Dinoroseobacter shibae DFL 12 = DSM 16493: one gene and its partner. The protein of the gene in region 1 interacts with the protein of each later gene in a pairwise test. Links are inferred from orthologs where the notes say so. Each region holds a gene or a part of one and is shown on either strand. Other genes may lie near its edges. The genes, in order: DSHI_RS07480 and sfsA.

Region 1 (3,175 bases):
AATCGTCGGCAGGCCGCGCCAGATCGCGCAGAAGAAGATGCTCGTAGAGCGGATCGAACGCATCCCTTTCCAGCCGCGCGTCGTGATCCACCAGGTCCCCGCCACCGCCCAGCTCGGCCACGAAGACCTCGTAGCGCAACCGCTGGGCCGCACGCAATTCCTCTGCCGTGGTGGCGAGTTTCACGTCAAATCGGGGCGTGTGGGTCAACATGGTCCGCTGTCTGCAAGGCGTGTTCAGGCATCATGTCATCCGCATCGTCCATGGGACATGACATTCGTTGACACAACCTAGGGTTGTTGTTAGCTTTTTGGTACACTCATTCAAGGAACGTCAGTCCATGTCGAAAAGCCGATCCAGCGCGACGCGCCGACCGTCGAGGACCACCTTTCCCTCGTTCTCGAAATTCACGGTGATGCGGCTGTCGATGTTCGACTGCACCTGTCCGATGCCCCAGTCCGGCTCGGCGGGGTTGCGCACGAACATCCCGGGCTCCAGCAGGGCGTTGAGTTCAGACATGGCCGCACGTCCTTTCGACGGAGGTTGCTATGGATGAGCCTGGGGGGACTCAGGCGCGCAGCGATCTGAGCGCGCTGATCGGATCTCGCATCTGTCACGATCTTATTAGCCCATTGGGCGCGATCGGCAATGGTCTGGAGCTTTTGCAGATGTCCGGGGCGTCCGAAAGCCCGGAAATGACCCTGATCGCAGACAGCGTCACCAGCGCCAATGCCCGGATCCGGTTTTTCCGGATCGCCTATGGCGACGCGGTGCAGAACCAGATGATCAAGGGCGCGGAATTGCGCGGTGCGCTCCATGGCAGCTACCAGGGCAGCCGGTTGCAGATCGACTGGCAGCCGGAGGACATGCTGCGGTCGACCGCCAAGCGCGGGTTCCTGGCGTTGCAATGCCTGGAGACGGCGATGCCCTATGGCGGGCGCATCCGCGCGGTGGATGTGGGCGCGCGCGGCCTGGTCTTCGAGGGCAGCGCGGAGCGTTTTGCCTATGACGCGACCTTGTGGGAGGGGCTGACACAGAACGGCCCCTGGGACGGGGTCCGGCCCGCACAGGTGCAATTTCCCCTGCTGGCCGAACTGGCGCGGGAGGCCGGGAATGCCATCTCCGTATCGAGGACCGACGCGACGCTGACCCTGAGTGTCTGAGCGGCCCGGGGGGGTCAGGCGCGGATCGTGCCGTCACCCTCCACCAGGTATTTGAAAGAGGTCAGCTGCTCGGCCCCCACCGGGCCGCGGGCGTGCATTTTGCCCGTGGCGATGCCGATCTCCGCCCCCATGCCGAACTCGCCCCCATCGGCGAACTGGGTGGAGGCGTTGCGCATCAGGATCGCGCTGTCGAGCCGTTGGAAGAAACGCGCGGCGGTGGCGTCGTTCTCGGTCAGGATGCAGTCGGTATGCTGCGAGCCATAGCGCCGGATATGGGCGATGGCCCCGTCCACCCCGTCGACGACCCGCGCGGCGATGATCATGTCGAGAAACTCGCGGCCGAAATCGTCGGCCTTGGCCGGGACGGTGCCGGGGATCGCCTGCAGGGTGTCGTCCGCGCGCACCTCGACCCCGGCCGCGATGAGGTCCGCGATGAAGGTTGCGCCGTTCCGGTCGTACCAGGCGCGGTCCACCAGGAGGCATTCGGCCGCCCCGCAGATGCCCGTGCGCCGGGTCTTGGCGTTGAGGATCACGCGGGCGGTCTTATCGGGATCGGCGTCGGCATCCACGTAGATGTGGCAGATCCCTTCGAGATGGGCGAAGACCGGCACGCGGGCCTCGGCCTGCACCCGGCCCACGAGGCCCTTGCCGCCCCGGGGGATGATCACGTCGATCGTATCGGTCATGGTCAGCATCTCGCCCACCGCGGCCCGGTCGCGGGTCGGCACCAGCTGGATCGCGGTCTCGGGCAGGTCTGCGGCGCGCAGCCCGTCCCTCAGGCAGGCATGGATCAGGCTTGAGGAATGGAAGCTCTCGGACCCGCCGCGCAGGATGACCGCGTTGCCGGATTTCAGGCACAGGGCGCCCGCATCCGCCGTGACGTTGGGCCGGCTTTCATAGATTACGCCGATCACGCCCAGGGGCGTGCGCACCCGGCGGATATGCAGCCCCGTGGGCCGGTCCCATTCCGACAGAACCGCGCCGACGGGGTCGTCCTGGGCGGCCACGGCGCGCAACCCGTCGACAATGCCCTGGATGCGCGCCTCGTCGAGCGCGAGCCGGTCCATCATCGCGGGGCTCAGCCCCTTGTCGCGACCATAATCCAGATCGCGCGCATTGGCTGCGATGATCTCGTCCCGCCGGGCCCAAACCGCATCGGCGGCGGCCGTCAGCGCCTGCGCGCGCTGGTCTGCCGGGGCAAAGGCCAACTCCGCAGCGGCCGCCTTTGCGGCGGTCCCGATCTCGGCCATCAGGGCGGGGATATCGGCGAAGTCTTTCATGGTTCGCGCCTCCTTTGTTGGATGCAGGAAATACCCCGCTCCTGTCCCGCCGACAACGAAAAAGCCCCGGCGCGAAACCGGGGCTTCGATCTGATGGCCAGCTCAGGTCCGCCTGCGCCGCATCAGCACCATCCCGAGCAGGCCGCTCAGCAATAACGCCCCACCGGCCGGCAAGGGAATTGGCGCCACCTTGGACAGGGATGTAATGGTGAAATTTGTCCGCTCAAACCCGCCGTCCGCGTTCGCGCCGAAGAAGTAAAGTTGAACGAGGTCGAAATCCGCAAGGTCGATCGTGTCCGGCAGATCAATGGAGTCGAAAACCGTGCGCGTGTTGTCGATGAGAAAAAGGCTCACTCGTTCCCAGGACACCGCAGGCGGGTCGACCTCATAAACCAGTCCCACGGTGTCATTGACGTCGTTCTCTTCGATCCGAAACAAGTCCGGCAGTGCGACGCCCGAGAGATCGAGGCCATCGACCCGCAAATCGATCACCGAATAGAGCGAGCGGGTAAAGTTCGGACTGGGACCAGTATCGCCGGTCTCTGTCCGAAGCAGTTCATCGTCGAAGGTGAAGCTGCCCGAGAGATTTCCAAGGTCCTCGGCCGCGTCAGCGACGGAGTTTGTCGGAACGTCACTGGAGCGGAAGGAAAATGACGCTTCGAAGTCGTAGGTGACGGGGGCGGCGGGGGCGCTGGCCGCGGAAAAAAGGACTGCGGCCGCGCAGGTTACAAGTT
Region 2 (3,291 bases), 1.4 Mb from region 1 along the record:
AAACAGCGTAAACCGAAAAGGCGCGGTCGAATGGGGTGCAGGAAGCCTCGCGACTTTTCTGAGGAGCACCCCCCTCGAAATACCTGCCTTTTCTCGGATGTGATCGCGTCCTTGAGTCTTGCTGCCCTGGGAAGCACACCGAGGGACGGACGTTTGATCAGTCGGGCGCGGACTTCGCCCGAAAAGGTCTCGGTTGCCTGGACTTTGTTTCAGGTCTGTGCGGGCGAAATGCCCTGTTATGAGAGGATCCGTGCCGAACTCCAACGCCTCGGCTTCCCCGCCGATCCCAACAACAGGGTCATTTTCGAGCAGGCCGGATAGCGAAGTTTGGTAGGTGGAAGACCCTGGCGGCGTCGTGATGATTGCGGCGTGCAAGGGTCTTTGGGAGTTACGAATGCCCGGTGCCGCGGTGACCTTCTCACCGACGCCAAGAATGAACACTCCAGCACGGCAAGCCCCGCGGTCATGCTCACGGGTTTGCGCAAACCTGCGGAGCGCTGGCGATCAAGCTTTGTAGGTCGGGTGGAACAGGCCGCCCGGGGACAGGGTGAAGATCTCGCACCCGTCGGCGGTCACCCCGATGGAATGCTCGAACTGCGCGCTGAGGCTCTTGTCGCGCGTCACGGCGGTCCAGTCATCGGCGAGCACCTTGGTCTCGGGCCGACCGAGGTTGACCATGGGCTCGATGGTGAAGAACATGCCCTCTTCAAGGACAGGGCCCGTCCCCTTGCGTCCGTAATGCAGGACATTCGGCGGCGCATGGAACACCCGGCCCAGCCCGTGGCCGCAGAAATCGCGCACGACGGACATCCGGTGGCTTTCCACGAAGGTCTGGATCGCGTTGCCGATGTCACCGAAGGTATTGCCGGGGCGCACGGCCTTGATCCCCTCCATCAGCGCGTCATGGGTGACCTCGATCAGACGCTCGGCGCGGCGGTTCAACTTGCCGGCCACGTACATGCGCGAGGTATCCCCGAACCAGCCATCCACGATCACTGTCACGTCGATGTTCAGGATGTCGCCATCCTTGAGCTTCTTCTCTCCGGGGATGCCGTGGCAGACCACGTGGTTGATCGAGATGCACGAGCCGTGCTGATACCCCTTGTAGCCGATGGTGGCCGAGGTTGCGCCGGCGGCCTCCACCTGCTCTGTGATGATCCGGTCGAGCTCTCCGGTGGTCACGCCGGGCACCACATGCGGCGCGATATCGTCGAGGATCTGTGCGGCCAGTTTCCCCGCGGTATGCATGCCTGCGAAATCCGCGCGCTCATAGAGGCGGATACCATCCTTGGTCAGGGTCGTGCGCGGCTGTTCGTTCACTGAAGTCTCCATCACCCGGTAAGATAAGGGCTTTCGCAGCGGGCTTCTAGTCCTCGTTCTGCGGCGCTTGCGCCGCCGGATCGACCGGCAATGCCCGCCCCAGCGTTACACCGCCCGTGTCGATAAGCGTGCCGTAGCACAGCATCTCGACCCCAGTCGCGCGGGCCGCGTCGAACGCGCGGGCATAGCTTGGGTCCAGGTCCGGCGCCAGGCGTAGCCGTGTGCAATCCGTGCGCTGCACGAGGTAGAGCATAACCGCTCGGTGCCCGGCTTCGACCATGCGGGCAAGCTCGGCAAGATGCTTGGCGCCGCGGGTGGTCACACTGTCGGGAAACTCGGCCCAATCCTCTGCGCGGCGCAGATGGACGTTCTTGACCTCCACATAGGTGTCCGGAAGACCCGGCTCGGTCGCAAGGAAATCCACGCGCGAGTTGGTGCCGTATTTCACCTCCGCCCGGATGGTGCCGTAGGCGGCCAACTCGGTGATCGCGCGCGCCGCCAGCGCCTCGCCCACCACCTTGTTGGGCACCGAGGTGTCGATCCCCGCCATGTGCCCGTCTGCCAGTTCCACCAGCCGCCAGCCATAACGCAGCTTCTTCTTCGGATCGTCATTCGGCTCCAGCCAGATCCGCTGCCCCGCGTCCTTCAGGCCCAGCATGGCGCCGGGATTGGGGCAATGGGCGCGGACCTCTTCGCCGGTGTCCTCCAACACTGCGTCACTGAGAAAGCGGTTGTATCGCCGGACCAGCCGGGCGGGCACAAGAGGGGTTTGAAAGCGCATGGCGCGGACCTATACCCGGTCAAAGGGCAGGGCAAGGGACGTAAGGCCATGGCAACACCGACAGCAGCGATGATCGTCATCGGCGACGAAATCCTGTCCGGGCGCACCCAGGACAAGAACATGCATCATCTGGCCGGGGAGCTGACGGCCAAGGGCATCCCGCTGACCGAGGCGCGGGTGATCTCGGACGAGGCCGCGACCATCACCGCCACCGTGCGGGAGCTGAGCAGGCGATACACCCATGTGTTCACGTCCGGCGGGATCGGGCCGACCCATGACGATATCACCGCCGACGCGGTGGCAGCCGCCTTCGATGCGCCCATAGACGTGCGCGAGGATGCCCGTGCGCTGCTGGCCGCGCATTACGCCAAATCCGGGACCGAGCTGAACGCGGCGCGGTTGCGGATGGCGCGTATCCCCGAGGGCGCGACCCTGATCGACAACCCGGTCAGTGCTGCGCCCGGCTTCACCCTGGGCAATGTGCACGTGATGGCCGGGGTGCCGTCGGTCTTCCGCGCCATGGTCGCCTCGATCCTGCCCACGCTGACAGGCGGCGCGCCGGTCCTGTCCGAAAGCCTGCGCGTGATCCGTCCCGAGGGCGAGATTGCAGGGCCACTTGGCGCGCTCGCGGCGGAGTTCCCCGACCTCTCCTTCGGGTCGTACCCGTTTATCAAGGATGGCGTCTTCGGCGCGAATGTCGTGGTGCGCGGGACGGATGCGTCCGCGCTTGCCAAGGCGGTCGCGGCGCTGCGGGTGACCTTTCCGGATGCTGCATGAGCGGGATCTGGGACGCGATTGACGCCACTTGGGCGGCACCCCGGCTGCATCGGGTGGGCCCCTTCACCCTGCGCGAAGGGCAGGGCGGGGGCCAGCGGGTCTCGGCCGCCACCACCGACCAGGTGCCCAAGCCCGCCGAGATCGCCGCCGCCGCCCAGGCCATGCGCGCACTCGGCCAGCGCCCGCTCTTCATGGTGCGCGGCGCCCAGCGTGCGTTCGATTCGGCGCTGGAGGCCGCGGGATACGAGGTCAACGACCCGGTCATCGTGATGGAGGCCCCCATCGACACCGTGGCCCGGGACGGCCCGCCCCCGGTCAGCGCCTTTCCCATCTGGCCCCCGCTGCAGATCATGCAGGAGATCTGGGCTGAGGGCGGCATCGGCCCCGAGCGTCTGGCGATCATGGCCGGGTCC

Evidence for each region.
Region 2: the proteins of DSHI_RS07480 (region 1) and sfsA interact in binary tests that used the Escherichia coli proteins (3 or more experiments, as listed by UniProt). The link is inferred for Dinoroseobacter shibae DFL 12 = DSM 16493 from one-to-one orthologs.

Annotation. Positions count from the first base shown.
Region 1 is NC_009952.1:1,523,181-1,526,355, reverse strand. The notes cover bases 309-3,165. They hold DSHI_RS07480 (glutamate-5-semialdehyde dehydrogenase), read right to left. Parts: upstream 2,442-3,165; coding sequence 1,176-2,441; downstream 309-1,175. Other genes in these bases: DSHI_RS07475 (VPLPA-CTERM sorting domain-containing protein), read right to left, coding at 2,544-3,165; DSHI_RS07485 (histidine phosphotransferase family protein), read left to right, coding at 547-1,161; DSHI_RS07490 (DUF3553 domain-containing protein), read right to left, coding at 332-517. Outside these bases: olsB (L-ornithine N(alpha)-acyltransferase), read right to left, coding at 1-211; more of DSHI_RS07475, read right to left, coding at 3,166-3,175. UniProt on the Escherichia coli protein: Catalyzes the NADPH-dependent reduction of L-glutamate 5-phosphate into L-glutamate 5-semialdehyde and phosphate. The product spontaneously undergoes cyclization to form 1-pyrroline-5-carboxylate.
Region 2 is NC_009952.1:116,078-119,368, forward strand. What follows is about bases 235-3,207. They hold sfsA (DNA/RNA nuclease SfsA), read right to left. Parts: upstream 2,102-3,207; coding sequence 1,367-2,101; downstream 235-1,366. Other genes in these bases: map (type I methionyl aminopeptidase), read right to left, coding at 505-1,320; DSHI_RS00590 (competence/damage-inducible protein A), read left to right, coding at 2,150-2,878; DSHI_RS00595 (GNAT family N-acetyltransferase), read left to right, coding at 2,875-3,207. Outside these bases: more of DSHI_RS00595, read left to right, coding at 3,208-3,291. UniProt on the Escherichia coli protein: Binds to DNA non-specifically. Could be a regulatory factor involved in maltose metabolism.